DNA from 3 places in the Metabacillus sp. SLBN-84 genome. Region 2 is predicted to be linked to each of the others. Evidence: a T-box and tRNA genes for the amino acid it is inferred to sense, from the RefSeq annotation. Region 2 holds a T-box; the other regions hold tRNA genes.
The links. A T-box is a leader RNA that pairs with one kind of tRNA and senses whether it is charged. The one in region 2 lies ahead of ileS (isoleucine--tRNA ligase), so its partner is inferred to be a tRNA-Ile.
Positions count from the first base shown of each region.

Region 1: it has a tRNA-Ile gene. The T-box ahead of ileS (isoleucine--tRNA ligase) is inferred to sense a tRNA for this amino acid. The anticodon was not compared.
Region 3: it has a tRNA-Ile gene. The T-box ahead of ileS (isoleucine--tRNA ligase) is inferred to sense a tRNA for this amino acid. The anticodon was not compared.

Region 1 covers NZ_JBRJIP010000001.1:83,869-94,636, reverse strand. Annotated here, with positions in the region: gene gyrB (DNA topoisomerase (ATP-hydrolyzing) subunit B) at 1-741, shown strand, start outside; gene RKD52_RS00485 (spore coat protein) at 878-1,132, shown strand; gene RKD52_RS00480 (copper amine oxidase) at 1,260-2,633, shown strand; gene gyrA (DNA gyrase subunit A) at 2,919-5,438, shown strand; gene RKD52_RS00470 (HD-GYP domain-containing protein) at 5,545-6,594, shown strand; rRNA gene RKD52_RS00465 (16S ribosomal RNA) at 6,860-8,397, shown strand; tRNA gene RKD52_RS00460 (tRNA-Ile) at 8,549-8,625, shown strand; tRNA gene RKD52_RS00455 (tRNA-Ala) at 8,638-8,713, shown strand; rRNA gene RKD52_RS00450 (23S ribosomal RNA) at 8,833-10,768, shown strand, end outside.
Region 2 covers NZ_JBRJIP010000001.1:2,508,610-2,519,377, reverse strand. Annotated here, with positions in the region: gene sigE (RNA polymerase sporulation sigma factor SigE) at 1-430, shown strand, start outside; gene sigG (RNA polymerase sporulation sigma factor SigG) at 503-1,351, shown strand; gene RKD52_RS12865 (YlmC/YmxH family sporulation protein) at 1,445-1,708, shown strand; gene pgeF (peptidoglycan editing factor PgeF) at 1,795-2,634, shown strand; gene RKD52_RS12855 (YggS family pyridoxal phosphate-dependent enzyme) at 2,631-3,299, shown strand; gene RKD52_RS12850 (cell division protein SepF) at 3,321-3,761, shown strand; gene RKD52_RS12845 (YggT family protein) at 3,768-4,031, shown strand; partial or broken gene RKD52_RS12840 (YlmH family RNA-binding protein) at 4,117-4,888, shown strand; gene RKD52_RS12835 (DivIVA domain-containing protein) at 4,985-5,497, shown strand; T-box leader at 5,550-5,779, shown strand; gene ileS (isoleucine--tRNA ligase) at 5,840-8,611, shown strand; gene RKD52_RS12825 (TraR/DksA family transcriptional regulator) at 9,381-9,752, shown strand; gene lspA (signal peptidase II) at 9,833-10,315, shown strand; gene RKD52_RS12815 (RluA family pseudouridine synthase) at 10,296-10,768, shown strand, end outside.
Region 3 covers NZ_JBRJIP010000001.1:52,250-63,017, forward strand. Annotated here, with positions in the region: gene holB (DNA polymerase III subunit delta') at 1-102, opposite strand, end outside; gene RKD52_RS00280 (YaaR family protein) at 121-558, opposite strand; gene RKD52_RS00285 (cyclic-di-AMP receptor) at 568-897, opposite strand; gene tmk (dTMP kinase) at 984-1,610, opposite strand; gene RKD52_RS00295 (aminotransferase class I/II-fold pyridoxal phosphate-dependent enzyme) at 1,616-3,040, opposite strand; gene RKD52_RS00300 (sigma factor G inhibitor Gin) at 3,241-3,444, opposite strand; rRNA gene rrf (5S ribosomal RNA) at 4,114-4,229, opposite strand; rRNA gene RKD52_RS00310 (23S ribosomal RNA) at 4,320-7,250, opposite strand; tRNA gene RKD52_RS00315 (tRNA-Ala) at 7,372-7,447, opposite strand; tRNA gene RKD52_RS00320 (tRNA-Ile) at 7,460-7,536, opposite strand; rRNA gene RKD52_RS00325 (16S ribosomal RNA) at 7,688-9,225, opposite strand; gene RKD52_RS00330 (pro-sigmaK processing inhibitor BofA family protein) at 9,484-9,750, opposite strand; gene RKD52_RS00335 (YaaL family protein) at 9,815-10,036, opposite strand; gene recR (recombination mediator RecR) at 10,061-10,657, opposite strand; gene RKD52_RS00345 (YbaB/EbfC family nucleoid-associated protein) at 10,668-10,768, opposite strand, start outside.

The DNA of each region.
Region 1 (10,768 bases), 2.4 Mb from region 2:
CGCGAGCTGACGCGCCGTAAAAGTGCGCTTGAGATCTCCAACCTGCCTGGGAAACTTGCCGACTGTTCGTCTAAAGACCCGTCTATCTCAGAACTCTACGTCGTTGAGGGTGACTCTGCCGGCGGTTCTGCAAAACAGGGGCGCGACCGTCATTTCCAGGCGATTCTGCCGCTTAGAGGAAAAATCATCAACGTAGAAAAAGCGCGTCTTGATAAAATCCTTTCCAACAATGAGATCCGGACTATTATTACGGCTCTTGGAACAGGAATTGCGGAAGACTTTGATCTTTCAAAAGCACGCTACCATAAAATCATTATTATGACAGATGCAGACGTTGACGGAGCCCATATCCGCACACTGCTTCTGACGTTTTTCTACCGCTACATGAGACAGATCATCGAAAGCGGATATGTCTACATTGCCCAGCCGCCTCTTTACAAGGTGCAGCAGGGAAAACGGATTGAATATGCGTACAATGACAGAGAGATGGAGAAGCTTATGGCAGAACTGCCTGCAACTCCTAAGCCTGGAATTCAGCGCTACAAAGGTCTTGGTGAGATGAATCCTGAGCAGCTTTGGGAGACAACAATGGATCCGAACACGCGGACATTCCTTCAGGTTACCCTTGAAGATGCGATGGAAGCAGATGAAACCTTTGATATTCTGATGGGCGACAAAGTCGAACCCCGCCGGAACTTTATTGAAGGCAACGCCCAGTATGTTAAAAACCTTGATATCTAAGTTCAAAAAGGCAAACCGGATCCCGGCTTTGCCTTTTCTTTTTGTCTGAAATTCCGTCATAGCCCACTACATTTCACATGTCCCTGCATATCTTTGTAAAGAAAGTAGGCAACTTATCTAAGCAGGAGGCGTGAAAATGAATAATCAGCAATATGACATGAGGCGTCCATTCGGATTTGGAGGAGGCTTCGGGAGACCGGGCTTTGGCTTTGGAAGACCAGGCTTCGGATTTGGAAGACCTGGATTCGGGTTCGGGAGACCGGGCTTCGGCTTTCCGTTTGCAACAGGGTTTGTCGGCGGTCTTGCGACAGGAGCGCTGCTGTCGCCGGGCTACGGCTACGGATATCCTTATCCATATTATCCGCCGTACCCGTACTATCCGTATTATTAAGTTCTTTAAAAAACATCCGGGCAGGATGTTTTTTAATTTTTTAAAAAAATAAATGATCCATGCTTAAATTCTCTCCGTTAGTCATGATGTAAACGTCAAATAAACATAAATAAAAGGAGAGAATAACATGAAGATGAAAAAAGCACTGATTGCTGTACCGCTCAGTTTTTCCCTGCTGATTCCGGCTTTTGGAACAGTGAACGCAGAAGATCACGGAGGCAGCCACGGCGGAAGCCACAGCGGCATGGCATCAGCAGAGGTTTCAAACCCTGCGATTGATCTTCGGGCATCCCTTGATGCAATCCTCTCAGAGCATGCATACTTAGCGGTTGTTGCGATGCAAAAAGGCATTGACGGCAAGGAAGATTTTGAAGCGGCTGCGGGACAGCTTAATAAGAATACAGAAGATTTATCGGCAGCTGTCGGATCTGTTTATGGTGAAGAAGCCGGAAATCAATTCAAAGAGATTTGGAGCAGCCACATCGGCTATTTCGTGGACTATGTAACGGCAACAGCTGAAAACAATGAAGAAGGCAGAAAACAGGCACTTGCTGAACTTGACGAATACCGTGCAGAACAAGCGAAGTTTCTCGATACAGCAACAGAAGGCCGCCTGAAAGCAGCAGATCTTGAAGCAGGTCTTAAAGTTCACGTTGACCAGCTGATCGGGGCTTTTGAAAGCTACAGAGCGGGCGAGTATGATAAAGCATATGATGATGTAACAGAATCTATGCACCATATGTTTGGAGTGGGCAAAGGTCTTTCATGGGCCATCACTGACCAGTTCCCTGAGAAATTTGAAAATACATCTCCTGACACACCTGCTGCTGACTTGCGCGCAAATTTGAATCAAGTATTTTCTGAACATGCAGCACTTGCGGCATTGACAATGCAAAAAGGAATTGACGGAGCAAAAGACTTTGATGCGGCGGCGGCAGCACTGAACGAAAACACAGATGATCTGACAGCGGCTGTTGAATCTGTCTACGGTGCTGAAGGAGCTGCACAGTTTAAAGAAATCTGGAGCAGCCACATCGGCTACTTTGTTGACTATGTGACAGCAACTGCCGAAAACAATGAAGCGGGTAAGGAAGAAGCGGTAGCGGAGCTTGATGCTTACCGTGCAGAACAGGCGGCATTCCTTGACGCTGCAACAGAAGGCAGACTGAAAGCGGCCGACCTCGAGGCGGGTCTCAAAGAGCATGTTGACCAGCTTCTTGCCGCATTTAACAGCTACACAGGAAAAGACTATCCTGCAGCCTATGAAAATATCCATGTTGCGTATTCGCACATGTTCGGAGTAGGCCAGGCCCTGTCAGGCGCCATTACGGATCAATTCCCTGAAAAGTTTGAAGGGCAAAAGCCTTCTGACATGCCGAAAACAGGCATGGGCGGCATGAGCCAGTCAAACAGCAGCGTCATTATGTGGGCTGTATTCGGATTTATCTTAGCCTCTGCAGCGATCGCAATGATTGCACGCAAAAAATCAGTGAAAAACTAAGGGCTGGAGCGGAAGTTTTAAGCAAGGTCCGCCTTATTTGAAAAATAAGAGTAAAAGAACTGTGATCCCTGCCGAAAAGGCAGGGATTATTCGGTTTTTCGGGATATTTCTATGAAATTGACGTGTAATGTCATAGGTTTATTGATATAATGGAGAGTAGGCTATTATTCAATTATCGGAAAGACTTACATATTTAAGGTCTTATATATTTCAGCATGAACATCATTACAAAAACTTTTAACTCCCGTTTTTTATGGAGCTAGATAGATTAGGGAGGTTCAACTCATGGAAGAAAACAAAACACCTAACGTGAAAGAGATTAATATCAGTCACGAGATGCGTTCTTCTTTTCTCGATTATGCGATGAGCGTTATCGTTTCGCGCGCTCTTCCGGACGTTCGTGACGGCCTGAAGCCTGTTCACCGCCGGATTCTCTACGCGATGAATGACCTTGGCATGACATCGGACAAACCGTTCAAAAAGTCTGCACGTATCGTCGGTGAAGTAATCGGGAAGTATCATCCGCACGGCGACAGCGCCGTTTACGACTCTATGGTCCGGATGGCGCAGGATTTCAACTTCCGCTATATGCTTGTCGACGGTCACGGGAACTTTGGTTCAGTTGACGGTGACGGTGCGGCAGCGATGCGTTATACAGAAGCCCGCATGTCGAAGATCGCGATGGAGCTTCTCCGCGATATTAACAAAGACACCATCGATTATCAGGACAACTATGACGGGTCTGAACGTGAACCTGTCGTGCTTCCTTCAAGGTTCCCTAATCTTCTGGTAAACGGAGCAGCGGGGATTGCTGTCGGCATGGCGACAAACATTCCGCCTCATCAGCTTGGAGAAGTCATCGACGGGGTGCTTGCTGTCAGCAAAGATCCGGAAGTGAGCATACAGGAGCTTATGGAAATCATTCCGGGCCCGGACTTCCCTACTGCAGGACAGATTATCGGCAGAAGCGGCATCCGCAAAGCGTATGAGACCGGCCGGGGATCGATCACCATCAGAGCAAAAGTTGAAATTGAACAAAAAGCGTCAGGCAAGGAAGTCATTATCGTTAAAGAGCTTCCTTATCAGGTGAACAAAGCGAAGCTGATCGAAAAAATTGCAGAGCTTGTACGCGACAAAAAGATCGAAGGCATCACTGACTTAAGGGACGAATCAGACCGAAACGGCATGCGTATTGTCATTGAAGTCCGCAAAGATGCAAATTCAAATGTCCTTTTGAACAATCTTTTTAAACAGACGGCTCTTCAGACAAGCTTCGGCATCAACATGCTTGCCCTTGTAGGAGGACAGCCTCAGGTTCTGAACCTGAAGCAGTTCCTTGTCTATTATCTGGACCATCAAAAGGTGATTATCCGCCGCCGCACAGCCTTTGAGCTGCGCAAAGCGGAAGCGCGTGCGCATATCCTGGAAGGTCTCCGGATTGCACTTGATCATCTGGATGAAGTGATCGCACTTATCCGTGCCTCGCAGACAACAGATATCGCTAAACAGGGATTGATGGACAACTTCTCTCTTTCTGAAAAACAGGCACAGGCTATTCTTGATATGCGTCTTCAGCGCTTAACTGGACTTGAGCGCGAAAAGATTGAAGAAGAATACCAGAGTCTTGTTAAACTGATCGCAGAACTGAAGGCGATTCTTGCAGATGATGAGAAAGTTCTTGAAATCATCCGCGAGGAGCTGGAAGAAATTAAGGAGCGCTTCAATGATGTGCGCCGTACGGAGATTGTAACCGGCGGCATCGAAATGATTGAAGACGAAGACTTAATTCCTGTTGAAAACATCGTGATCACGCTGACGCACAACGGCTATATCAAGAGACTTCCAATCTCGACATACCGAAGCCAGAGAAGGGGCGGACGGGGGATTCAGGGAATGGGCACGAATGAAGATGATTTCGTCGAACATCTGCTCACAACCTCAACCCATGACACGATTCTGTTCTTCACGAACAAAGGAAAGGTTTACCGTACAAAAGGCTACGAGATTCCTGAGTACGGAAGAACGGCAAAAGGTCTGCCGATCATTAACCTGCTTGAGATTGAAAAAGGGGAATGGGTCAATGCCATCATTCCTGTTTCAGAATTTGCAGATGACTGGTCACTCTTCTTCACAACGAAAGAAGGAATCTCAAAACGGTCTCCCCTTTCTCAATTTGCCAACATCAGAAAAGGCGGCCTGATTGCTGTCAATCTGCGCGAAGCAGATGAGCTGATTTCGGTAAGGCTGACGGACGGAACGAAACACATCATGATCGGAACGAAAAAGGGAATGCTGATCCGCTTCCCTGAAACAGACGTCCGCTCAATGGGCCGGACGGCTACAGGTGTAAAAGGCATTACGCTTGATGCGGATGACGAAGTTGTCGGCATGGAGATCCTGGAAGAGGACGCAGACGTTCTGACTGTCACGCGAAACGGATTCGGCAAGCGGACGCCTGCAGCTGAATACCGCGTGCAAAGCCGTGGCGGAAAAGGGATTAAAACATGTAATGTAACCGAAAAGAACGGTACTGTCATATCTGTTAAGCCTTCAACAGGAGAAGAGGACCTGATGCTGATTACAGCAAGCGGCGTTCTGATCCGGATGGCGATTGACAGCATCTCGACAACGGGACGAAACACACAGGGCGTCAAGCTGATTAAGCTTGGTGGCGAAGAACACGTTGCAACAGTAGCGGTAGTGGAAAAAGAAGAACTGGAACCTGAAGAGGATCTGACAGAAGAACAGATTCAGGATCCTGAATCTGAAGCACCGCCGGAAGATCCATCAGGCACTGAAGAATAAGGAGGAAAAGTACAGCTTAAGCTGTACTTTTTTTCTGTCTTTTTTATTCAATAAATCCATATCCTTCTAAAAAGATTGGGTTATAATCAGGTTGGGAGGGATTCATGTGAGGGTCCATATCAATCAGATAAATGAGGGGAACATCTTGCTGAAGGATGTTCTTTCAGCATCGGGTAAACCGCTTATGCGGAAACATACTGTCCTTAAACGGGAACTGATCGATGTTTTGCATGCATTTTTAATAGAGACAGTAGAAATAGAATCATCCAGCGAGACCGAGCAGGACAAAAACGTTCCGGCGGACAAGTCTGTTACCTCGTTTGGGACTGTCTACCATGCTGCAGTCAATGGCTTTAAAAAACTGTATGCGGACTGGCATTCAGGTGCTTCAGTTGACATCTCAAAGGTTAGAAATCTTCTGATTCCTGCTGTGGAACATATCCTGCAACACCCGTCAGAAGTGTTTAAAACAACCGGATATTCAGGAGAAGAAGACTATCTCTACCATCAATCTGTATCAGCGGCGCTTCTTAGCGCAAGCCTCGCCAAATCTTCAGGCTTCCCGCACGGTGACGTGATTCAGATTGCAATGACAGGACTGCTTTGCGACTGCGGACTGACTAAGCTTGATCAGGGGTTTATTCAGAAAAAAAGAGCTCTGACCGCAAAAGAATTTGACGAAATCAAACAGCATCCTGTACACAGCTATAAAATGCTCAAAAACATTGTATCTTTAAAAGAAGCTGTCAAAATCGGCGTCCTGCAGCATCATGAACGAATGGACGGAAGCGGGTATCCCCTCGGCACTAAAGGAGACCAGCTTCATCCTTACGGGAGGATTGCAGCGCTTGCCCACGCCTATCAGGCCATGGTCAGCAGCAGGCCGTACAGAGACCGCCAGTCTCCATTTCACGTTCTAGAGCAGCTGATGGAAGATGAGTTTGGCAGATTTGACCTCTCAGCTCTTAAATCATTGAGAAAAGGACTGCTGACATTCAGCAGCGGGACAATCGTCAGGCTGTCTGATGGGCGAACAGCAGAAATTGTCTTTATAGAAGATCACCAGCCTGCAAGACCTCTTGTGAAGCTTCAGGACAGCGGGGAAATGATTGCTCTAAAAGAATACAGACAGCTATATATAGAAGAAATACTATAAGAGCAATTTTTTGCTCTTTTTTTATTGCTTATTTAAAAGAATGCTGATATAATTCTAAAAGTCAGTAAGAAAGCCACTACATAAGCGAGTTTAGCAAAAAAACATTTTCAAAATGTTATTGACTTAATGGGCTTTAGAGTGATATACTGATTAGGTCGCTTCGAGATGAAACGACACAAAAAGTTCTTTGAAAACTAAACAAAACCAAAAGCGTACCAAACGTTTTAAATTTTTTAAGTCAGCAACATTTATGAGTCACAAATTTTCTTCGGAGAGTTTGATCCTGGCTCAGGACGAACGCTGGCGGCGTGCCTAATACATGCAAGTCGAGCGGACCTCTTCGGAGGTCAGCGGCGGACGGGTGAGTAACACGTGGGCAACCTGCCTGTAAGACTGGGATAACTCCGGGAAACCGGAGCTAATACCGGATACTATGTCAAACCGCATGGTTTGACATTCAAAGACGGTTTCGGCTGTCACTTACAGATGGGCCCGCGGCGCATTAGCTAGTTGGTGAGGTAATGGCTCACCAAGGCAACGATGCGTAGCCGACCTGAGAGGGTGATCGGCCACACTGGGACTGAGACACGGCCCAGACTCCTACGGGAGGCAGCAGTAGGGAATCTTCCGCAATGGACGAAAGTCTGACGGAGCAACGCCGCGTGAGTGATGAAGGTTTTCGGATCGTAAAACTCTGTTGTCAGGGAAGAACAAGTGCCGGAGTAACTGCCGGCGCCTTGACGGTACCTGACCAGAAAGCCACGGCTAACTACGTGCCAGCAGCCGCGGTAATACGTAGGTGGCAAGCGTTGTCCGGAATTATTGGGCGTAAAGCGCGCGCAGGCGGTTTCTTAAGTCTGATGTGAAAGCCCCCGGCTCAACCGGGGAGGGTCATTGGAAACTGGGAAACTTGAGTGCAGAAGAGGAGAGTGGAATTCCACGTGTAGCGGTGAAATGCGTAGAGATGTGGAGGAACACCAGTGGCGAAGGCGACTCTCTGGTCTGTAACTGACGCTGAGGCGCGAAAGCGTGGGGAGCGAACAGGATTAGATACCCTGGTAGTCCACGCCGTAAACGATGAGTGCTAAGTGTTAGAGGGTTTCCGCCCTTTAGTGCTGCAGCTAACGCATTAAGCACTCCGCCTGGGGAGTACGGTCGCAAGACTGAAACTCAAAGGAATTGACGGGGGCCCGCACAAGCGGTGGAGCATGTGGTTTAATTCGAAGCAACGCGAAGAACCTTACCAGGTCTTGACATCCTTTGCCACTTCTAGAGATAGAAGGTTCCCCTTCGGGGGACAAAGTGACAGGTGGTGCATGGTTGTCGTCAGCTCGTGTCGTGAGATGTTGGGTTAAGTCCCGCAACGAGCGCAACCCTTGATCTTAGTTGCCAGCATTCAGTTGGGCACTCTAAGGTGACTGCCGGTGACAAACCGGAGGAAGGTGGGGATGACGTCAAATCATCATGCCCCTTATGACCTGGGCTACACACGTGCTACAATGGATGGTACAAAGGGCTGCGAGACCGCGAGGTTTAGCCAATCCCATAAAACCATTCTCAGTTCGGATTGCAGGCTGCAACTCGCCTGCATGAAGCTGGAATCGCTAGTAATCGCGGATCAGCATGCCGCGGTGAATACGTTCCCGGGCCTTGTACACACCGCCCGTCACACCACGAGAGTTTGCAACACCCGAAGTCGGTGGGGTAACCGCAAGGAGCCAGCCGCCTAAGGTGGGGTAGATGATTGGGGTGAAGTCGTAACAAGGTAGCCGTATCGGAAGGTGCGGCTGGATCACCTCCTTTCTAAGGATATGAGGTCGCTTTTGGTTTTTGTTTAGTTTTGAGAGAACTTTGTTCTCCATTTAAATAGGAAGTTTACTTTACAAGTAAGCGAGAACGTCATGCGCGTGCTTTTTTGTTCGTCGCAATCGTCTCTTTTATCCTTATATGAGATGGGCCTATAGCTCAGCTGGTTAGAGCGCACGCCTGATAAGCGTGAGGTCGATGGTTCGAGTCCATTTAGGCCCACCATCTATTTAATACGGGGCCTTAGCTCAGCTGGGAGAGCGCCTGCCTTGCACGCAGGAGGTCAGCGGTTCGATCCCGCTAGGCTCCACCAAGAAAGTTGTTCTTTGAAAACTGGATAACGTAATTGATAACAAGTAATTCACTGAGATTTACGCTTACCATAGTGATTTTCTTAGACTTTACAGTCTAAACAAACGATTGACCAATTTTGGTTAAGTTATGAAGGGCGCACGGTGGATGCCTTGGCACTAGGAGCCGATGAAGGACGGGACTAACACCGATATGCTTTGGGGAGCTGTAAGTAAGCTTTGATCCAGAGATTTCCGAATGGGGAAACCCACTGTTCGTAATGGAACAGTATCTTTACCTGAATACATAGGGTACTGAAGGCAGACCCGGGGAACTGAAACATCTAAGTACCCGGAGGAAGAGAAAGCAAATGCGATTTCCCAAGTAGCGGCGAGCGAAACGGAATCAGCCCAAACCAAGAGGCTTGCCTCTTGGGGTTGTAGGACACTCTATACGGAGTTACAAAGGAACGGGGTAGATGAAGCGGCCTGGAAAGGCCTGTCATAGAAGGTAAAAACCCTGTAGTCGAAACTTCGTTCCCTCCAGAGTGGATCCTGAGTACGGCGGGACACGTGAAATCCCGTCGGAATCCGGGAGGACCATCTCCCAAGGCTAAATACTACCTAGTGACCGATAGTGAACCAGTACCGTGAGGGAAAGGTGAAAAGCACCCCGGAAGGGGAGTGAAAAGATCCTGAAACCGTGTGCTTACAAGTAGTCAGAGCCCGTTAACGGGTGATGGCGTGCCTTTTGTAGAATGAACCGGCGAGTTACGATCCCGTGCAAGGTTAAGTTGATGAGACGGAGCCGCAGCGAAAGCGAGTCTGAATAGGGCGAATTAGTACGTGGTCGTAGACCCGAAACCAGGTGATCTACCCATGTCCAGGGTGAAGTTCAGGTAACACTGAATGGAGGCCCGAACCCACGCACGTTGAAAAGTGCGGGGATGAGGTGTGGGTAGCGGAGAAATTCCAATCGAACTTGGAGATAGCTGGTTCTCTCCGAAATAGCTTTAGGGCTAGCCTCGAGTATGAGAGTCTTGGAGGTAGAGCACTGATTGGACTAGGGGCCCTCATCGGGTTACCGAATTCAGTCAAACTCCGAATGCCAAAGACTTGCTCCTCGGGAGTCAGACTGCGAGTGATAAGATCCGTAGTCAAGAGGGAAACAGCCCAGACCGCCAGCTAAGGTCCCAAAGTATACGTTAAGTGGAAAAGGATGTGGAGTTGCTTAGACAACCAGGATGTTGGCTTAGAAGCAGCCACCATTTAAAGAGTGCGTAATAGCTCACTGGTCGAGTGACTCTGCGCCGAAAATGTACCGGGGCTAAACGTATCACCGAAGCTGCGGACTGTTCTTACGAACAGTGGTAGGAGAGCGTTCTAAGGGCGTCGAAGCCAGACCGGAAGGACTGGTGGAGCGCTTAGAAGTGAGAATGCCGGTATGAGTAGCGAAAGAGGGGTGAGAATCCCCTCCACCGAATGCCTAAGGTTTCCTGAGGAAGGCTCGTCCGCTCAGGGTTAGTCGGGACCTAAGCCGAGGCCGAAAGGCGTAGGCGATGGACAACAGGTTGATATTCCTGTACCACCTCCTCACCATTTGAGCAATGGGGGGACGCAGGAGGATAGGGCAAGCGCGCTGTTGGATATGCGCGTCCAAGCAGTTAGGCCGGGAAGTAGGCAAATCCGCTTCCCATATAAGGCTGAGCTGTGATGGCGAGGGAAATTTAGTACCGAAGTTCCTGATTCCACACTGCCAAGAAAAGCCTCTAGCGAGGTGAGAGGTGCCCGTACCGCAAACCGACACAGGTAGGCGAGGAGAGAATCCTAAGGTGAGCGAGAGAACTCTCGTTAAGGAACTCGGCAAAATGACCCCGTAACTTCGGGAGAAGGGGTGCTTTTTAGGGTGAATAGCCCTGAAAAGCCGCAGTGAATAGGCCCAGGCGACTGTTTAGCAAAAACACAGGTCTCTGCGAAGCCGCAAGGCGAAGTATAGGGGCTGACGCCTGCCCGGTGCTGGAAGGTTAAGGGGAGAGGTTAGCGCAAGCGAAGCTTTGAACCGAAGCCCCAGTAAACGG
Region 2 (10,768 bases):
AGCTGTCAACACCTTTAATCCGGAAAAAAAAATCAAGCTTGCCACCTATGCATCAAGATGCATCGAGAATGAAATTCTGATGTATCTGAGAAGAAACAACAAAATCCGGTCTGAAGTTTCATTTGATGAACCATTGAATATCGACTGGGACGGAAACGAGCTGCTCCTCTCGGATGTTCTTGGAACAGAAGAAGACATCATCACAAAAGATCTTGAAGCAAATGTGGACCGCAAACTTCTCCTTAAAGCTCTTCAGCAGCTGAATGACCGGGAAAAACAGATCATGGAACTGCGGTTTGGCCTTCAGGGAGGAGAAGAAAAAACGCAAAAAGACGTCGCGGATATGCTCGGGATCTCCCAGTCCTACATATCCAGGCTTGAAAAGAGAATTATCAAAAGATTGCGCAAAGAATTCAATAAAATGGTCTAAAAAAATATTATCCGCCGAATTTCCAGTTCCTGTATGCTTTGGAGGCACTTCCGACATTTTTGGCTTTTGGACATGTGCATATTTTTCCCACCTAAGGAGATACTTAACTCTGTACAGCAGCTCCTGTTAGGAGGGAAAGATGTGGCAAGAAATAAAGTTGAAATATGCGGAGTAGATACTTCCAAACTTCCAGTCCTGAAAAATGAGGAAATGAGAATCCTGTTCCGCGAGATGCAAAGCGGCAATTCGGATGCACGGGAAAAGCTCGTGAACGGGAATCTTCGCTTGGTTTTGAGCGTCATTCAGCGATTTAACAACCGCGGTGAGTTTGTCGATGACCTGTTTCAAGTTGGCTGTATTGGACTTATGAAATCCATTGATAATTTCGATCTTGGCCAGAATGTAAAATTTTCAACTTATGCTGTACCGATGATTATTGGAGAGATCAGGCGCTATCTGCGCGATAACAATCCGATCCGGGTTTCCAGATCTCTTCGTGATATTGCCTACAAAGCTTTGCAGGTCAGAGAACAATTGATGAGCAAAACCTCAAGAGAACCGACCGCGGAAGAAATATCCCGGGTACTGGAAGTCCCGCATGAAGAAATCGTCTTTGCACTGGATGCCATCCAGGACCCGGTGTCGCTTTTTGAACCGATTTACAACGATGGCGGGGATCCAATCTATGTCATGGATCAGCTCAGTGACGAAAAAAACCGCGATTCACACTGGATCGAAGAAATTGCTTTAAAAGAGGGAATGCGCAGGCTTAATGAGCGTGAAAAGCTCATATTGAGAAAACGGTTCTTCCAGGGAAAAACCCAAATGGAAGTGGCGGAGGAAATCGGCATCTCACAAGCGCAGGTCTCAAGGCTTGAAAAAGCTGCTATCAAACAAATGAATAAGAATATACAGAATTAGAGCCGTCTCTCAGGACGGCTCTTTTTCATGAAATGAAGGGCATAGAACGCTCATATTCATACATATAGTTAAGTAAGACGGGGGGCGGATGCGATGATGAATATATCTGAATTTCAGACAAAAGATGTTGTCAATGTTTCAGATGGAAAGAAGCTCGGAATGGTATCGGATTTTGATATAAATGTAACGACGGGGAAAATTCAGGCTGTCTTTATCAGCGGGCCTGGCAAGGTACTCGGTTTTTTCGGCAAGGAGGAAGAAGTCGTCGTACCGTGGAGAAACATTGTCAAAATCGGGGAAGATGTGATTTTAGTCCGTGTAAATAGGGAAATAGACCAAAACAGCGAATTAATTTAACAATCTTCTGTCGGAATGGGAAAGATGTGGTAAAATATAGTCGTATATAAATTGCACCAAACAGCAAACAGAAGGAATGATCATTTATGACTCAGAATCCGCTTAATCTTCAGCATGAAACATACTTAAACAGCCCGGACTGGGAACAATTAAATGAAGATCTCGTTATTGGATTTACAACAAAAAACGGGGGAGTCTCAAGCGGTCACTTTCAGTTTCTGAATCTTGGCCTCCATGTCCACGACGATCCCGCAAGTGTAACAGAAAACAGAAAGATCCTTGCATCAGCCGTGAATATGCCTCTTGAACACTGGGTTTATGCAGACCAGGTTCATGACAGCAGCATTTATAAAGCACGCAAGGAAGACGGTTCAAAAGGGACAATGAATTATGCTTCGGCTGTTCCGGGAACAGACGGCCTATACACAGATGAAGAAGGCCTGATGCTTTCTCTCTGCTACGCAGACTGTGTGCCTCTTTTCTTCTATGAGCCTGAAAAAAGGCTGGTCGGCACTGCTCATGCAGGCTGGAAAGGTTCAGTCCTTGATATTGGGGGCAAAATGGCCAGAACGTGGACCCGGAAGGAAGGCGTCTCGGCACAATCCATTTATGCCATCATCGGACCATCCATCGGACCTTGCTGCTATACCGTTGATGATTATGTCATTGACAGAGTGAACAAAGCGCTGTCTAAAGCTTTCCCTTCTCCATATGAAGAGGTGTCTGCCGGGCAGTATTCGCTTGACTTAAAGCTGCTCAACAAATATTTGCTGTTGAATGCAGGTCTGAGCGAGTCCCGCATATTGACAAGCCCGCTTTGTACAAGCTGCGAATCTTCCCTGTTTTTTTCACACAGGAGAGATCAGGGCAAGACCGGAAGAATGGCTGGATTTATCGGTTTAAAGGGGAGGCAAAAACAACTGTGAGCGTCAAACAGAACTTAGAGGAAATACGTGCAAGAATTAAACATACATGCAGTGAAACAGACCGCAATCCGGATGAGATCAGACTGATTGCCGTCACAAAATATGTCAGCATTGAACGGGCGAAAGAAGCTGTTGAAGCAGGCATTGCACATCTTGGCGAAAACAGAAATGAAGGTCTTGCCGAAAAATACGAAGCTATAGGAAACAGTGCTTCATGGCATTTTATCGGAACCCTTCAGACGAGAAAAGTAAAAGACATGATTGATAAAGCAGACTACATACATTCCCTGGACAGGCTCTCGCTTGCTAAAGAAATTGATAAGCGGGCCGATGATAAAGTAAAGTGCTTCATTCAAGTGAATACGTCGGGAGAAGAATCCAAGCATGGCATGACACCTGAGGAAGTTCTCCCATTTGTTAAGGAGCTTGAGAATTATCCGAACATTGTTGTCGTCGGATTAATGACTATGGCTCCTAACACAGATGATGAACATGTATTGAGAGAATCCTTCAAAAGGCTCCGTACATTGCGCGGGGAAGTAAAGTCCCTTCATCTGCCGTATGCACCTTGCAGTGAGCTTTCTATGGGAATGTCGAATGACTTTGAAATAGCGGTTGAAGAAGGCGCTACTTTCATCCGCATCGGCTCAGCCCTGGTTGGATAAGAAATCGGAGGTGTCACGTACATGAGTATTAAAAATAAGTTTAAAAGCTTTTTTGCCCTTGATGAGGAAGAATATGAATACGTTGAGCAGGAGAGGCATCAGGACTATGATTACGAGGAAGAACAGCCGTTTCCTCCAAAGCCGCAGCAGACCAAACAGAATGTTGTCAGTTTGCAAAGTGTTCAGAAATCATCTAAAGTGGTTTTATGCGAGCCGAGAGTTTACGCTGAAGCTCAGGACGTTGCCGATCAGCTGAAGAACAGACGGGCAGTTGTTGTCAATCTGCAGCGCATTCAGCATGATCAGGCAAAGCGCATTGTAGACTTTTTAAGCGGAACTGTGTACGCTATAGGGGGAGACATTCAGAAGATCGGAGCGAATATTTTCCTGTGCACACCGGATAACGTTGATGTTGCAGGTTCGATTTCAGAAATTGTCTCGGAAGAAGATCAGAGGTGGTAAAATTAAATGGGCGTAGTAGCTGATGTTTTATTTACGTTGTTGCAGGTTTACTCTTATGCGATTATTATTTACATCTTGCTTTCATGGTTTCCGAATGCAAGAGAAAGCAGTTTCGGACAGCTGCTTGCTAAAATTGTAGAGCCGTACCTTGAACCTTTCCGCAGGTTTATTCCGCCGCTTGGCATGATTGACATCTCACCAATTGTTGCACTTCTTGCTCTGCGATTTGCAGGATACGGGCTTAACTCAATCTTCACAATGATTGGATAAGATACAGGCGGTGCCGTACATAACGGCACTGTTTTCATTTTGGCTCCAATTTATAGGAGCTTAACGAAAAGGCTGGAAGATAAGCATGGACCACATATATCAGCACTTCAGACAGGAAGAACGGCATTTTATCGATCAGGCGGCTGAATGGAAAGAAAGTGTTTTGATCAATTATTCTCCAAAGCTGACCGATTTTCTCGACCCGAGGGAGCAGGAGATGGTGAAAGCCGTTGTCGGGTCAGGAGAAGACGTTCGACTTCAGTTTTCGGGCGAGGATATGGAACGGAAGCGGGCTCTGCTCTATCCGGACTACTTTACTCCTTCCCATGATGATTTTCAGCTGTCCCTGCTTGAGATCGCGTATCCGTCTAAGTTTGTTGCCCATCGAGCACCGGCAAGTATTGGGTTCTTTAATGTCACTTGGGCTCAAACGTTCAAAATTCGGCGACCTGCTTTTTTCAGGTGACCGGATCCAGCTGGTTGCTGCAAAAGAAACAGAAGCTTTTCTTTTGATGAATTTGACTGAAATTGGCCGGGCAAAGGTTTCGCTGAAAGCACTTGACTGGAGTGAGCGCATCCTCCACGTGGAAGAAATGCTTGAAAAAGCATCGACCGTGAGCTCGTTAAGGCTTGATGCTGTTGCAGCATCTGTCTATAACATTTCCCGGCAAAAAATTGGCGCACTGATTCAATCCGGGTATGTGAAAGTAAACTTTCGGGTCATCGAACAGCCGTCATTTGAATGCAGAGAAGGAGACACGCTTTCTGTAAGAGGCCACGGCAGATCAAAACTGTTGTCGATTGATGGCAGGACAAAGAAAGATAAGTGGAAAATCTCATACGGGATTCAAAAATAAATTTGGGAAAATAGAAGGATTTTTGCCTTTTCTGTCAAAATATGAATTATACTTGAAGAAAGATCGATTGATCAATACATACTGGAGGTGGCAGAAGTGCCGTTAACACCGCTTGATATTCATAACAAAGAATTTAACAAAGGGTTCCGGGGCTATGACGAGGACGAAGTCAATGAATTCCTCGACCAGGTCATCAAAGATTATGAGCTTGCCATCCGCGAGAAAAAAGAACTCGAAAACAAAGTGACCGAACTTAACGAACGCATTGGTCATTTTTCAAATATCGAGGAAACACTTAATAAATCCATTCTTGTAGCGCAGGAGGCTGCTGAGGAAGTCCGCCGCCACGCACAAAAGGAAGCGAAGCTGATTGTGAAGGAAGCTGAGAAAAACGCTGACCGCATCATCAATGAATCGCTTTCTAAATCAAGAAAAATAGCCGTTGAAATTGAAGAGCTGAAAAAGCAGTCAAAAGTTTTCAGAACACGCTTCCAGATGCTGATTGAAGCACAGCTTGACCTTCTTAAAAATGATGACTGGGATCACCTCCTTGAGTATGAACTGGAATCATTATATGAAGAGCGCGAAGAATCAAAGGTGCAGTCTTGACTTTAAAGCACCATTTCACATATAATTTGATGACTACTATATTATAAATGATTAAAAAACCATGACAGGGACAGTAGCAGTATGAAGTCTTTCAAAGCGAGCCGGAGATGGTGCGAGTCCGGCAAAGAAGCAAACTTGCGAAAATCACCCTCGAGTTTTTTTGCTGAACCTATAGAATCAGTAAGCAAAAACGCGTTATTCACGTTACGAATCTCAAAGAGGATAAGCGTTTTTTAGCTTGTCTAAAAGGGTGGTACCGCGAGAAACCTTCTCGTCCCTTCTGGGATGAGAAGGTTTTTTGTGTTTTTTCTGCCCCATTACAAACTGTCTGGAGGAATACCGATGGAGTACAAAGATACCCTGCTGATGCCGAAAACCGAATTTCCGATGAGAGGAAATCTTCCTAACCGTGAACCGCAAATTCAGGAAAAATGGGAAGAAATGACGATTTATCAAAAAGTGCAGGAGCGCACAAAAGACCGCCCGATGTTTATTCTTCATGACGGACCGCCGTATGCAAATGGAGATATCCACATGGGCCATGCACTGAACAAAGTGCTGAAGGATTTTATCGTCCGCTATAAATCCATGAGCGGCTACAACGCTCCGTACGTTCCCGGCTGGGACACACATGGTCTGCCGATTGAAACGGCTCTGACTAAAAACAAAAAAGTAAACCGAAAAGAACTAAGTGTAGCCGAATTCCGCAAGCTGTGCGCAGAGTATGCGTGGGAGCAGATCAACAATCAGCGGGAGCAGTTTAAGCGTCTCGGTGTTCGCGGAGACTGGGAAAACCCTTATGTGACGCTGAAACCGGAATACGAAGCACAGCAAATCAAAGTGTTCGGTGAGATGGCAAAGAAAGGGTACATCTATAAAGGATTAAAGCCGGTTTACTGGTCACCTTCCAGTGAGTCTGCTCTTGCAGAAGCTGAAATCGAGTATTATGACAAACGCTCTGCTTCTATTTATGTAGCATTTACTGTTGCACAGGGAAATGATGTGCTGAATGGCGGAGAAAAAATCATTATCTGGACGACTACTCCGTGGACGATTCCTGCAAACCTTGGCATTGCCGTTCATCCGGACCTTGAATATACGGTGGCAGATGTGGACGGGGAATCATTCGTTGTTGCATCCGCATTGCTTGAAACGGTAGCTAAAGAACTTGAGTGGGCAGACTATAAGGCTGTCAAAACATTCAAAGGCGCAGAAATTGAAAAAGTGTCTGCAAAGCATCCGCTTTATGACCGCGAATCACTTGTTGTTTTAGGAGAACATGTAACGACAGATGCAGGTACGGGCTGTGTTCATACTGCACCAGGTCATGGTGAAGACGACTTTATCGTCGGCCAGAAATACGGTCTTGATGTCCTTTGTCCGGTTGATGAAAAAGGCCATATGACAAGCGAGGCACCAGGGTTTGAGGGCATGTTCTATGATGCTGCCAACAAACCGATCACTGAAAAGCTTGAAGAAGCAGGAGCACTGCTCAAGCTTTCTTTCATCACACACTCATACCCTCACGACTGGAGAACGAAAAAACCGACCATTTTCCGTGCAACTGCCCAGTGGTTTGCATCCATCAAGGATTTCCGCGAGGATCTTCTTCAGGCAGTAAAAGAAACGAAATGGGTTCCTGCCTGGGGCGAGACAAGATTGTTCAATATGGTTCGCGACCGCGGGGACTGGTGTATTTCCAGACAGCGTGCATGGGGGGTTCCGATCCCTGTCTTTTATGCAGAAAACGGAGAGCCGATTATTACGGATGAAACAATCAATCATGTTTCCGGCCTGTTCCGCGAGCACGGTTCAAACATCTGGTTTGAACGTGAAACAAAAGATCTTCTTCCTGAAGGGTTCACGCATCCTGGCAGCCCGAACGGAAACTTCACGAAAGAACAGGACATCATGGATGTCTGGTTCGACTCTGGTTCTTCCCATCAGGCAGTATTGCTTGAAAGAGATGACCTGCAGCGTCCGGCAGACCTTTATTTGGAAGGCTCTGACCAATACCGCGGCTGGTTTAACTCTTCCCTGTCCACAGGTGTTGCTGTAACAGGAAAAGCTCCATATAAAGGCGTTCTCAGCCATGGTTTTGCACTGGACGGAGAAGGGCGCAAAATGAGTAAGTCTCTTGGGAACGTTGTGCTGCCTTCAAAAGTTATGAACCAGCTTGGGGGAGACATTCTTCGTCTTTGGGTAGCGTCTGTTGACTATCAGGCTGATGTAAGAGTTTCAGACAACATTCTGAAGCAAGTAGCAGAGGTGTACAGAAAAATCCGCAATACGTTCCGTTTCCTTCTTGGTAACCTTGCTGATTTTAACCCTGAAACAGATGCCCTCGCGTTTGACGAGCTGCGCGATGTTGACCGTTACATGATGGTGAAGCTGAATAAACTGACAGACAAAGTGAAAAAATCGTATGAAGACTATGAGTTCGCTGCTATTTTCCACGCGGTTCATAATTTCTGCACGATTGAACTCAGCTCCTTCTATTTGGATTTCGCTAAAGATGTTCTCTACATCGAAGCTCCTGATAACAAAGAGCGCCGCGCCATTCAGACCGTTCTTTATGACACGCTGCTTTCACTTGTCAAGCTTGTTGCGCCGATCCTTCCTCATACAGCTGATGAAGTATGGGCACACATCGACTCTGTTTCAGAAGAAAGCGTTCAGCTGACAGATATGCCTGAAAGCAAGGAAATTGCCGGTGCTGACGTGCTTGAGAAGAAATGGGATGCTTTCATGGAGCTTCGCGATGATGTCTTAAAGGCACTTGAAGCAGCCCGCAATGAAAAAGTAATCGGCAAATCGTTAACTGCAAGCATCGAAGTATATGCGAACGGGGAAGCGAAACAATTGCTTGAATCAATTGATGAAAACTTAAAGCAGCTGTTCATTGTATCAGGCTTTAAGCTTGCTGGAAATTATGAGGACGCTCCGCAGGATGCACATACTTGCGACAAAGTGAAAATCACAGTTAAACCTGCTGAAGGCGAAACGTGTGAAAGATGCTGGGTTGTCACAACCGATGTGGGCGAAAATGAAAATCACAAAACACTGTGCACGCGCTGTGCAGCAATTGTTGACGAACATTATACGACTGCTTAAACATAGAAAACCGCTGAATTGTTCAGCGGTTTTTTTGTGTGGACTAAACGGGCGATTCCGCTTTTCGTGGTGTCCAGCTCCATCAGCCAACTCCTCTGTCAGAACAAAATCCCCCAAAAAGTCAAACCCGGACTTTTTCGGGGATTTCTTATCTGACTGCCAGGCCTAAACGGTCGGCTCCGCTTTTCGTGGTGTCTAGCTCCATCGCTCAGCTCCTCTGCCAGAACAAATCCGTCAAAAAAGTCAAACCCGGACTTTTCCGCCGGATTCTTATCTGACTCCCGGAGCTAAACGAGCGATTCCGCTTTTCTTGGTGTCCAGCTCCATCGCCCAACCCTTCCGTCAGAACAAAATCACCCAAAAAGTCAAACCCGGACTTTTCGGGTGATTTCTTTTCTGCCTGTCAGGGCTAAACGGGCGATTCCGCTTTTCGCGGTGTCCAGCTCCATCGCCCAACCCTTCCGTCAGAACAAAATCAGCCAAAAAGTCAAACCCGGACTTTTCGGGTGATTTCTTTTCTGCCTGTCAGGGCTAAACGGGCGATTCCGCTTTTCGCGGTGTCCAGCTCCATCAGCCAACTCCTCCGTCAGAACAAAATCCCCCAAAAAGTCAAACCCGGACTTTTCGGGTGATTTCTTTTCTGCCTGTCGGAGCTAAACGGCTGATTCCGCTTTTCTTATTCCCTCCACAGGAAAATTCTTAACAGGGTGAGTGCCTTTAAACCGGTTAGACTATAGGTACAAAGCCAAGCCACAAGGAGATGTCCGCTATGAGTATAGATGCTATCTGGCATGAGCTTCAATTGATGCAGCGAGAGCTTAAGTCAAGGCTTTTTGATCATTGTCTGTTTGATATGGAGACAGAACAGCCTCATTTATTTTATCCATACAAAGAAAAAACAATTATGGGACATGTAAAAGAAGAGCTGAATGATGTTGAGAGAGCGCTCCTGAAAATAAAAAACGGAACGTACGGCATTTGTGAAGAAACCGGCCTTGCAATTGAACTTGAGAAATTAGCGATTATCCCCACTGCAAGAAGCATTCATGATTTTGCTTTTCAGGAACTGTATGAACGAAAATCCCTGCCTCACATGAATTATCATCCACCCCTCTATTCAGAAGCAGAAGAATATATGTAATACCTTCAGACAAGCTTTGCTCTTCTATTTTGCCTGTGATACAATTCAGAAGTATATTATAGGAAAGTTGGGGAAAGCTTGTGCTTTATTATCTCATCGCACTTGTGATTATTGCTCTGGATCAGCTGACAAAATGGCTGATTGTGAAAGAACTTGAAATCGGGGAAAGCATACCGGTTATTGAAAATGTCCTGTATATTACCTCACATCGGAATCAGGGAGCTGCCTGGGGAATTCTTCAGGGCCAGATGTGGTTTTTTTACGTGATTACGGTTATTGTAGTAGCCGGCCTGGTTGTTTATATCCAAAAATATACAAACGGCAGCCGTCTGATGGGGATTGCCCTTGGCTTAATGCTTGGCGGTGCGATCGGCAACTTTATTGACAGAGTGATCCATCAGGAAGTGGTTGATTTTGTCCAAACCTATATTGGTACATACCCGTTTCCAATTTTCAATGTAGCGGATTCTGCACTTTGTGTGGGAGTGGCGCTGCTCTTTATCGTCATGCTTTTAGATGGGAAACAAGAGAAGGAGAAAGTGAATGAACAGCATAGAAATTAAGATTGATGACAGCAATAAATATGAACGCCTTGATAAGCTGCTTGCTGCAGAAAATGCAGACTGGTCAAGAAGCCAGGTTCAGATCTGGATTAAAGAAGGACATGTGAAAGTGAATGACGGGGAGTCAAGAAGCAATTATAAAGTTCAGCCCGGCGATACGGTCACTCTTCTCATTCCGGACCCTGAACCGCTTGATGTTCTGCCGGAAGAAATGAATCTTGATGTTTATTATGAAGATGCAGACGTTCTTGTTGTCAATAAACCTAAAGGGATGGTTGTGCATCCTGCACCGGGACATTTGTCAGGGACGCTTGTCAATGGACTGATGGCCCACTGCAAAGACCTTTCAGGTATAAACGGCGTCATGAGACCCGGGATTGTCCACCGGATTGATAAAGATACATCAGGACTTCTGATGGTTGCCAAAAATGACATGGCGCACGAGTCACTGGT
Region 3 (10,768 bases), 2.5 Mb from region 2:
TTCAAAAAGGTACGCGTGAGCAAGGCGGTTCTTCTCAAAGCTGTTTCCAAGCAGTTTAAGGACTCTGGGCTGGTACTCTTCTAAATCATTCCATGTGCTCATCGTCATTTCTATCACTCTTTACGTATAAAGGTTCATTAAAAGGCCTTTGATTTCGCCTATTTTTGCCAGTATGTCAATGGAGGACTGCTCCTCCTGAAGCAAAGCATCTGTCAATTCAATCAGCTGCCGGTCAATTTCCAATACGGTTGTATGATTTCTGCTGCTGCCGGTGAAATCAAAACTCGAGGACTGTTTCAGCTGCAGTCCGTATTCTACAGCTTCTTTCATCATCCGCTTTACAAGGGATTTGTACCGCGCAAGGTCCCTCATATTGCGGGACTTGGCTACACGGCGGCCGGCTTCCTCCACACTTGCAAGCATTCCGTTCAGCTGATGCATATGCAGCTTCGTCTCCTGTTTTTGCACGAGCTCGGAAAACGGACGGCTTGCACCGGAAGGCATAGGGCCTGCATTTCGTTTATCCGGCGCTGTGCGGAGATCCTGATTAATTTTCATATCGTCACCTTAAAAATGGTGAAACTGTTCAATCGGAAGAACAAACACCGTCGCTCCGCCGACCTCTACTTCAACAGGATAAGGGACATAGGAATCCGCATTTCCTCCCATTGGAGAGACGGGTGCCACCAGCTGTTCTCTTGACTGGCAATTTTCCCTGATGACAGATAATGCCTTCTCAACCCGGGCATCTTCTGTCCCAATCATGAACGTTGTGTTCCCGGATTTTAAGAAACCGCCCGTTGATGCAAGCTTTGTCGCTCTGAAATTATGTTCAACCAATGCACTCGACAGCTTATTGCTGTCCTGGTCCTGTACAACCGCAATGATCATTTTCATCATGTATGCCTCCTTATAGTTTAACAGCTATCTTTCTATAAAGCATTGTTTCATTTATGGTAATTGTATTCCCATTATATCAGCGTTCACTTTAAATAAGGAATTAAAACTTCCATTACGTCCCGGCACACATCTTCAAGACTCTGATCGGCGTTGATCACTTTGATCCGGTCCGGAAATCTTTCTATCGTTTGTTTATACCCTTCCTGAACTTTCTCATGAAAATCCATCTTTTCAAGATCAAGCCGGTTCACTTCACGGCCGTCATTGCGGCTGATCCTCATCAAACCGCGTTCAGGAGCGATATCAAAATAAATCGTGAGATCAGGCATGACCCCGTCAATGGCAAACAGATTGATGGAGTATACCTCTTCTGTGCCAATCCCGCGCGCATATCCCTGATAAGCAAGAGAACTGTCAATAAAACGGTCGCAAATGATCAGCTTTCCTTCATTTAATGCCGGAATGACTTTTTCAACCATATGCTGTCTTCTGGCAGCTGCATAAAGCAGCGCTTCTGTTCTTGCATCCATCTCCGTATTTTCTTTATTTAAAATCACTTCACGGATCTGTTCGGCAATCCGGATTCCTCCGGGTTCTCTTGTAAAAACAGCCTCAATGCCTTTTTGTTTAAACTCCTCATGAACCTTTTGCAGAACAGTCGTTTTCCCTGCTCCCTCCGGCCCTTCAAATGTAATAAACGTCCCTTTCACTACAATCACCTTTTCTGTATATAAACAGCAAGCTGTTCATCTTTCAATGCCTGTCCGCCCTGAAAGCGCGCTTTGCATGCCATTAATGTTCTGATCTGCCTCACATGCTCCTCGGTAATGACTTCCCCTTCCATTAAAAGAGGAATACCCGGCGGATACGGAATAACAGCCTCTCCGCTTAACAGCCCGGCTGCATCTTCAAATGATGCGACTTCTTTACTATACCCATTTAATTCCCCGTACGATAGGGGAAGCATACTGATTTTTTGATTTTCTTCCTTATATAAAAGCGGATCAAATGGAATTCTTCCCTCATCGCCCTTATCAGAAGAAAAGAGGAATGAATCTGCCTGATTGCTGCTGAGAGGCAAAACAAGAAGAACATTTTGGATATCTGCAAGCTCTGTATAGACTCCCTGCTCTTCAAGGCGGCGCTGAAGCTCAAACCCTGAAAGCCCGGCTGCAGACCTGATTGTCAGTTTTAAAGGATCGATGATTGCGCGTTTATCCATTGTCGTGACAATTTCAACCTCTTTGTTCGCCTCCACGCTTTTTTTAAAGACGTCCACAGCTTGCAAGATTTCATCCGCACCTTTGGATAAAACAAGCTTCTCCATATACTCCCTTGCCAAATCAAGCGAGGCCATAATAGGGTATGAAGGGCTGCTGCTTTGAAAAACAGACAGATAGTATGAAAGCCTGTTCCGATCAATCAGCCCGCCATTCACATGGAGGAATGACCCCATTGTCATCGCAGGAAGCGTTTTATGAGCGGACTGAACAACAGCATCAGCCCCTGCTTCAATTGAAGAAGCAGGGAATGGCATGCCGGGAACAAAGTGAGCGCCATGAGCTTCATCCACCAAAACAGGAATTCCTTCTCTGTGAGCAAGTTCCACCGCTTCTCTGAGGTCTGCAGTGATACCGTAGTAATTCGGATTTGTCAAAATGAGTGCCTTTGCCTCCGGAAACCTTTTTACAGCTTCTTTCACCGTCTCTGTCTCCACATAGGACGGAACACCGTACGCTTCGTCCATCCTTGGTGAAAGAAATACCGGCTTTGCCCCGGAGAGCCTGATGGCATTAATGATTGACTTGTGGCTATTGCGCTGAACCAAAACAGGCTTTCCAGGCTCACAGCAAGCCATAATCATCGCCAAATTCCCGGAAGTTGACCCGTTCACAAGGAAAAATGTTTCATCTGCCTGATACAGCTCAGCAGCCAGCCTCTGCGCCTCCAATATGGGGCCGCTTGGATCATGAAGGTCATCAAGTCCCGTGATCTCCGTTGCATCAAGCCTGAGAACGCTCCTGAAATCTCCTGCAGCCTCCTCCGGAAAAACCTTTCCATACTTATGCCCCGGCACATGAAACGAAACCGGGTTTTGAAGCTCATGCTTCTTTAATGCTTCATACAGCGGTGCTGCCATCTAACGAAACCGTCCTTTATTATGTCTTATTGCCATTATATCAATAGAAGCCCGCCGAAAAAAGCGCAAGCACCGGAGTCAGGTCTGACAGACCTGGCCGGCAGATTCGATCCAGGCTGTTTTGCGGACGCTTGCGCCTGAGAAATAAACATGGACTTCCTAATGCGCATAAAACAAAAAAAGCCGCCTGTGACGGCAGCTTAAGAATAGAGCGGCGGTGTTTTCACCCTCCGCAGTTTATCAACGTAATAGGCGTACTTGGGATCTTCCGTTTCTGTCTGAATCATATCAGTCTCGCAATCTGTACAAACAAAACTTGTATAGAGATGAATTCCCTTCACCTTTTCTGTATCGCATATAATACACGTTTCCCCAGCCGGTTTCTTCACATCTTCCGAATTCACTGTTCTCCACCTCCATACAAGCAGTTTTGCCACAGATCCACTGTTGTATACAAAATTTCGAATACTCATTCCCTCTCCCATTGTATGCCGGTGAGCCCAAATCGTGTATGTCTATATAAAATAACCGGGCTGCAGGGAGAGGCGTTCTTTTTTTATAGAACATGCAGGATCTACTTGCTTTCATTTAGGCCTTTTGCTTACCCTCTGATATCGTTTTACGGTTTAGCAGGGTACGATTCGAGACTTTGCTTACCCTCTAACATCGTTTTACAGTTTTACAGGGTACGATTCGGGGGTTTGCTTACCCTCTAATATCGTTTTACGGTTTTACAGGGTACGATTCGGGTGGTTGCTTACCCTCTAATATCGTTTTACGGTTTAGCAGGGTACAATTCGAGACTTTGCTTACCCTCTAATATCGATTTACGGTTTTACAGGGTACGATTCGAGACTTTGCTTACCCTCTAATATCGTTTTACAGTTTTACAGGGTACGATTCGGGCGGTTGCTTACCCTCTAACATCGTTTTACAGTTTGCCAGGGTACGATTCAGTTGATCCATTACCTTCACTCAGGCGCAAATACCCTTGCCCGGATTAAATTTACCTACATCCTATTCTTTTCCGAACAACAAAAAAGAACAGCATCTCTGCTGTCCTCTTTCTGCGTGCCTGGCAACGTCCTACTCTCACAGGGGGAAACCCCCAACTACCATCGGCGCTAAAGAGCTTAACTTCCGTGTTCGGCATGGGAACGGGTGTGACCTCTTTGCCATCATCACCAGACAATATGCAATTGGTTGAAAGAAGTTATTCTTTCAAAACTGAGTAACGTTTGATAACAAGATTCACGTGCAATTTACGCTTAGTTATACTGTGGTTAAGTCCTCGAACGATTAGTATCTGTCAGCTCCACACGTCACCGCGCTTCCACCTCAGACCTATCAACCTGATCATCTTTCAGGGTTCTTACTCACAAATGTGATGGGAAATCTCATCTTGAGGGGGGCTTCATGCTTAGATGCTTTCAGCACTTATCCCTTCCGCACATAGCTACCCAGCGATGCCTTTGGCAAGACAACTGGTACACCAGCGGTGCGTCCATCCCGGTCCTCTCGTACTAAGGACAGCTCCTCTCAAATTTCCTGCGCCCACGACGGATAGGGACCGAACTGTCTCACGACGTTCTGAACCCAGCTCGCGTACCGCTTTAATGGGCGAACAGCCCAACCCTTGGGACCGACTACAGCCCCAGGATGCGATGAGCCGACATCGAGGTGCCAAACCTCCCCGTCGATGTGGACTCTTGGGGGAGATAAGCCTGTTATCCCCGGGGTAGCTTTTATCCGTTGAGCGATGGCCCTTCCATGCGGAACCACCGGATCACTAAGCCCGACTTTCGTCCCTGCTCGACTTGTAGGTCTCGCAGTCAAGCTCCCTTGTGCCTTTACACTCTGCGAATGATTTCCAACCATTCTGAGGGAACCTTTGGGCGCCTCCGTTACATTTTAGGAGGCGACCGCCCCAGTCAAACTGCCCGCCTGACACTGTCTCCCAGCCCGGTAAGGGCTGCGGGTTAGAATTTCAATACAGCAAGGGTAGTATCCCACCAATGCCTCCACCGAAGCTGGCGCTCCGGCTTCCAAGGCTCCTACCTATCCTGTACAAGCTGTACCAAAATTCAATATCAGGCTGCAGTAAAGCTCCACGGGGTCTTTCCGTCCTGTCGCGGGTAACCTGCATCTTCACAGGTACTATAATTTCACCGAGTCTCTCGTTGAGACAGTGCCCAGATCGTTACGCCTTTCGTGCGGGTCGGAACTTACCCGACAAGGAATTTCGCTACCTTAGGACCGTTATAGTTACGGCCGCCGTTTACTGGGGCTTCGGTTCAAAGCTTCGCTTGCGCTAACCTCTCCCCTTAACCTTCCAGCACCGGGCAGGCGTCAGCCCCTATACTTCGCCTTGCGGCTTCGCAGAGACCTGTGTTTTTGCTAAACAGTCGCCTGGGCCTATTCACTGCGGCTTTTCAGGGCTATTCACCCTAAAAAGCACCCCTTCTCCCGAAGTTACGGGGTCATTTTGCCGAGTTCCTTAACGAGAGTTCTCTCGCTCACCTTAGGATTCTCTCCTCGCCTACCTGTGTCGGTTTGCGGTACGGGCACCTCTCACCTCGCTAGAGGCTTTTCTTGGCAGTGTGGAATCAGGAACTTCGGTACTAAATTTCCCTCGCCATCACAGCTCAGCCTTATATGGGAAGCGGATTTGCCTACTTCCCGGCCTAACTGCTTGGACGCGCATATCCAGCAGCGCGCTTGCCCTATCCTCCTGCGTCCCCCCATTGCTCAAATGGTGAGGAGGTGGTACAGGAATATCAACCTGTTGTCCATCGCCTACGCCTTTCGGCCTCGGCTTAGGTCCCGACTAACCCTGAGCGGACGAGCCTTCCTCAGGAAACCTTAGGCATTCGGTGGAGGGGATTCTCACCCCTCTTTCGCTACTCATACCGGCATTCTCACTTCTAAGCGCTCCACCAGTCCTTCCGGTCTGGCTTCGACGCCCTTAGAACGCTCTCCTACCACTGTTCGTAAGAACAGTCCGCAGCTTCGGTGATACGTTTAGCCCCGGTACATTTTCGGCGCAGAGTCACTCGACCAGTGAGCTATTACGCACTCTTTAAATGGTGGCTGCTTCTAAGCCAACATCCTGGTTGTCTAAGCAACTCCACATCCTTTTCCACTTAACGTATACTTTGGGACCTTAGCTGGCGGTCTGGGCTGTTTCCCTCTTGACTACGGATCTTATCACTCGCAGTCTGACTCCCGAGGAGCAAGTCTTTGGCATTCGGAGTTTGACTGAATTCGGTAACCCGATGAGGGCCCCTAGTCCAATCAGTGCTCTACCTCCAAGACTCTCATACTCGAGGCTAGCCCTAAAGCTATTTCGGAGAGAACCAGCTATCTCCAAGTTCGATTGGAATTTCTCCGCTACCCACACCTCATCCCCGCACTTTTCAACGTGCGTGGGTTCGGGCCTCCATTCAGTGTTACCTGAACTTCACCCTGGACATGGGTAGATCACCTGGTTTCGGGTCTACGACCACGTACTAATTCGCCCTATTCAGACTCGCTTTCGCTGCGGCTCCGTCTCATCAACTTAACCTTGCACGGGATCGTAACTCGCCGGTTCATTCTACAAAAGGCACGCCATCACCCGTTAACGGGCTCTGACTACTTGTAAGCACACGGTTTCAGGATCTTTTCACTCCCCTTCCGGGGTGCTTTTCACCTTTCCCTCACGGTACTGGTTCACTATCGGTCACTAGGTAGTATTTAGCCTTGGGAGATGGTCCTCCCGGATTCCGACGGGATTTCACGTGTCCCGCCGTACTCAGGATCCACTCTGGAGGGAACGAAGTTTCGACTACAGGGTTTTTACCTTCTATGACAGGCCTTTCCAGGCCGCTTCATCTACCCCGTTCCTTTGTAACTCCGTATAGAGTGTCCTACAACCCCAAGAGGCAAGCCTCTTGGTTTGGGCTGATTCCGTTTCGCTCGCCGCTACTTGGGAAATCGCATTTGCTTTCTCTTCCTCCGGGTACTTAGATGTTTCAGTTCCCCGGGTCTGCCTTCAGTACCCTATGTATTCAGGTAAAGATACTGTTCCATTACGAACAGTGGGTTTCCCCATTCGGAAATCTCTGGATCAAAGCTTACTTACAGCTCCCCAAAGCATATCGGTGTTAGTCCCGTCCTTCATCGGCTCCTAGTGCCAAGGCATCCACCGTGCGCCCTTCATAACTTAACCAAAAATTGGTCAATCGTTTGTTTAGACTGTAAAGTCTAAGAAAAATCACTATGGTAAGCGTAAATCTCAGTGAATTACTTGTTATCAATTACGTTATCCAGTTTTCAAAGAACAACTTTCTTGGTGGAGCCTAGCGGGATCGAACCGCTGACCTCCTGCGTGCAAGGCAGGCGCTCTCCCAGCTGAGCTAAGGCCCCGTATTAAAGAGATGGTGGGCCTAAATGGACTCGAACCATCGACCTCACGCTTATCAGGCGTGCGCTCTAACCAGCTGAGCTATAGGCCCATCTCATATAAGGATAAAAGAGACGATTGCGACGAACAAAAAAGCACGCGCATGACGTTCTCGCTTACTTGTAAAGTAAACTTCCTATTTAAATGGAGAACAAAGTTCTCTCAAAACTAAACAAAAACCAAAAGCGACCTCATATCCTTAGAAAGGAGGTGATCCAGCCGCACCTTCCGATACGGCTACCTTGTTACGACTTCACCCCAATCATCTACCCCACCTTAGGCGGCTGGCTCCTTGCGGTTACCCCACCGACTTCGGGTGTTGCAAACTCTCGTGGTGTGACGGGCGGTGTGTACAAGGCCCGGGAACGTATTCACCGCGGCATGCTGATCCGCGATTACTAGCGATTCCAGCTTCATGCAGGCGAGTTGCAGCCTGCAATCCGAACTGAGAATGGTTTTATGGGATTGGCTAAACCTCGCGGTCTCGCAGCCCTTTGTACCATCCATTGTAGCACGTGTGTAGCCCAGGTCATAAGGGGCATGATGATTTGACGTCATCCCCACCTTCCTCCGGTTTGTCACCGGCAGTCACCTTAGAGTGCCCAACTGAATGCTGGCAACTAAGATCAAGGGTTGCGCTCGTTGCGGGACTTAACCCAACATCTCACGACACGAGCTGACGACAACCATGCACCACCTGTCACTTTGTCCCCCGAAGGGGAACCTTCTATCTCTAGAAGTGGCAAAGGATGTCAAGACCTGGTAAGGTTCTTCGCGTTGCTTCGAATTAAACCACATGCTCCACCGCTTGTGCGGGCCCCCGTCAATTCCTTTGAGTTTCAGTCTTGCGACCGTACTCCCCAGGCGGAGTGCTTAATGCGTTAGCTGCAGCACTAAAGGGCGGAAACCCTCTAACACTTAGCACTCATCGTTTACGGCGTGGACTACCAGGGTATCTAATCCTGTTCGCTCCCCACGCTTTCGCGCCTCAGCGTCAGTTACAGACCAGAGAGTCGCCTTCGCCACTGGTGTTCCTCCACATCTCTACGCATTTCACCGCTACACGTGGAATTCCACTCTCCTCTTCTGCACTCAAGTTTCCCAGTTTCCAATGACCCTCCCCGGTTGAGCCGGGGGCTTTCACATCAGACTTAAGAAACCGCCTGCGCGCGCTTTACGCCCAATAATTCCGGACAACGCTTGCCACCTACGTATTACCGCGGCTGCTGGCACGTAGTTAGCCGTGGCTTTCTGGTCAGGTACCGTCAAGGCACCGGCAGTTACTCCGGCACTTGTTCTTCCCTGACAACAGAGTTTTACGATCCGAAAACCTTCATCACTCACGCGGCGTTGCTCCGTCAGACTTTCGTCCATTGCGGAAGATTCCCTACTGCTGCCTCCCGTAGGAGTCTGGGCCGTGTCTCAGTCCCAGTGTGGCCGATCACCCTCTCAGGTCGGCTACGCATCGTTGCCTTGGTGAGCCGTTACCTCACCAACTAGCTAATGCGCCGCGGGCCCATCTGTAAGTGACAGCCGAAACCGTCTTTGAATGTCAAACCATGCGGTTTGACATAGTATCCGGTATTAGCTCCGGTTTCCCGGAGTTATCCCAGTCTTACAGGCAGGTTGCCCACGTGTTACTCACCCGTCCGCCGCTGATCTCCGAAGAGATCCGCTCGACTTGCATGTATTAGGCACGCCGCCAGCGTTCGTCCTGAGCCAGGATCAAACTCTCCGAAGAAAATTTGTGACTCATAAATGTTGCTGACTTAAAAAATTTAAAACGTTTGGTACGCTTTTGGTTTTGTTTAGTTTTCAAAGAACTTTTGATGTCGCATCGTCTTGAAGCGACCTCCTTAATATATCACGCGATGTCCTACTAAGTCAATAACTTTTTTGAAGAAGTTTTTGTTAATGTCATCAGCGACGTTTATTAATATACCACCGTGTCATCGGGGTGTCAACAAAAAAATAGAACAGGCAGTTTATTTTGCCCGTTCTACGTTAAGATCACCATTTTGATTACGATAAGCGCCGCCACTCCGGGCAATCCGAGCAAGCCCGAGATGGCTGCTGTTGTCCAGTTAATAGGAATGTGCAGGTCAATGCTTGTACCGAATGCATTAATAAAAAATAGAAACAATGCGCCTACAACAATCTTAGCCATCGCCTGCCCGATCCATCTCATTGATTTCATCGGGGCGCCTGCCACAAGAAGCAGAACGATGATGCCTCCAAGAATGGAAAAAACATATACAGGTTCCATTCCACCACTCACTTTCATCGTTACTTTCTACATATCTATGAAAGGATGGTAAAAATAGAACAAGCTATTTCTTTCCGATGGTGATATTTCTTTTCTTGGCTTCTCTTAATAAGAAGAAGTATTTAGACTGGGAAACCTTAAGTTCATAAAGGATTTCCGGCGAGGGCTCCACGCTTTTGTCAACAAGCTGCTTTCTGTGATTCCATTCACTTTTCATATGGAGGAGGTCGTCAATAAGCAGCTGATCATATTCTTTTCTGAGCCAGCCTTTTCTGCGAAAAAACATTGAAAAATTCCCCTTCCTCCTGTTTTAAAGCTCCCGTCTGCCTTCAAGCGCTTTAGAGAGTGTCACTTCATCTGCGTATTCCAGGTCTCCTCCCACAGGAAGACCGTGTGCGATTCTCGTCATTTTAATCCCTGCAGGCTTCAAAAGCCTTGAGATATACATAGCCGTCGCTTCTCCCTCAATGTTGGGATTGGTCGCCAGTATGATTTCCTGGACAGAATCATCCTGCAGCCTTTTAAGCAGTTCAGGAATTTTAATATCCTCCGGACCAATTCCGTCCATTGGAGAAATGGCTCCTTGAAGGACATGATAAAGGCCTGTGTATTCTTTCATTTTTTCCATGGCAATGACATCTTTCGGGTCCTGCACGACACAAATCACAGATTTATCTCTTCTTTGATCCTCGCAAATGTAGCAAGGGTCCTGATCTGTGATATGTCCGCATACAGAGCAGTACGTCAGATTCCTTTTTGCATTAACAAGCGCTTTTGCAAAATCCAAAACGACGTCTTCCTTCATGTTCAGGACGAAAAAAGCCAGGCGGACCGCCGTTTTGGGGCCGATTCCTGGCAATTTCATAAAGCTGTCAATCAGCTTTGATATAGGCTCTGGATAATGCATCCCATTCCTCCTAGAACATGCCTGGCAAGTTCATGCCTTTTGTGAATTTGCCCATTGTTTCGTTCGTCAGATCATCCATTTTTTTGAGTGCATCGTTTGTAGCTGCAAGCA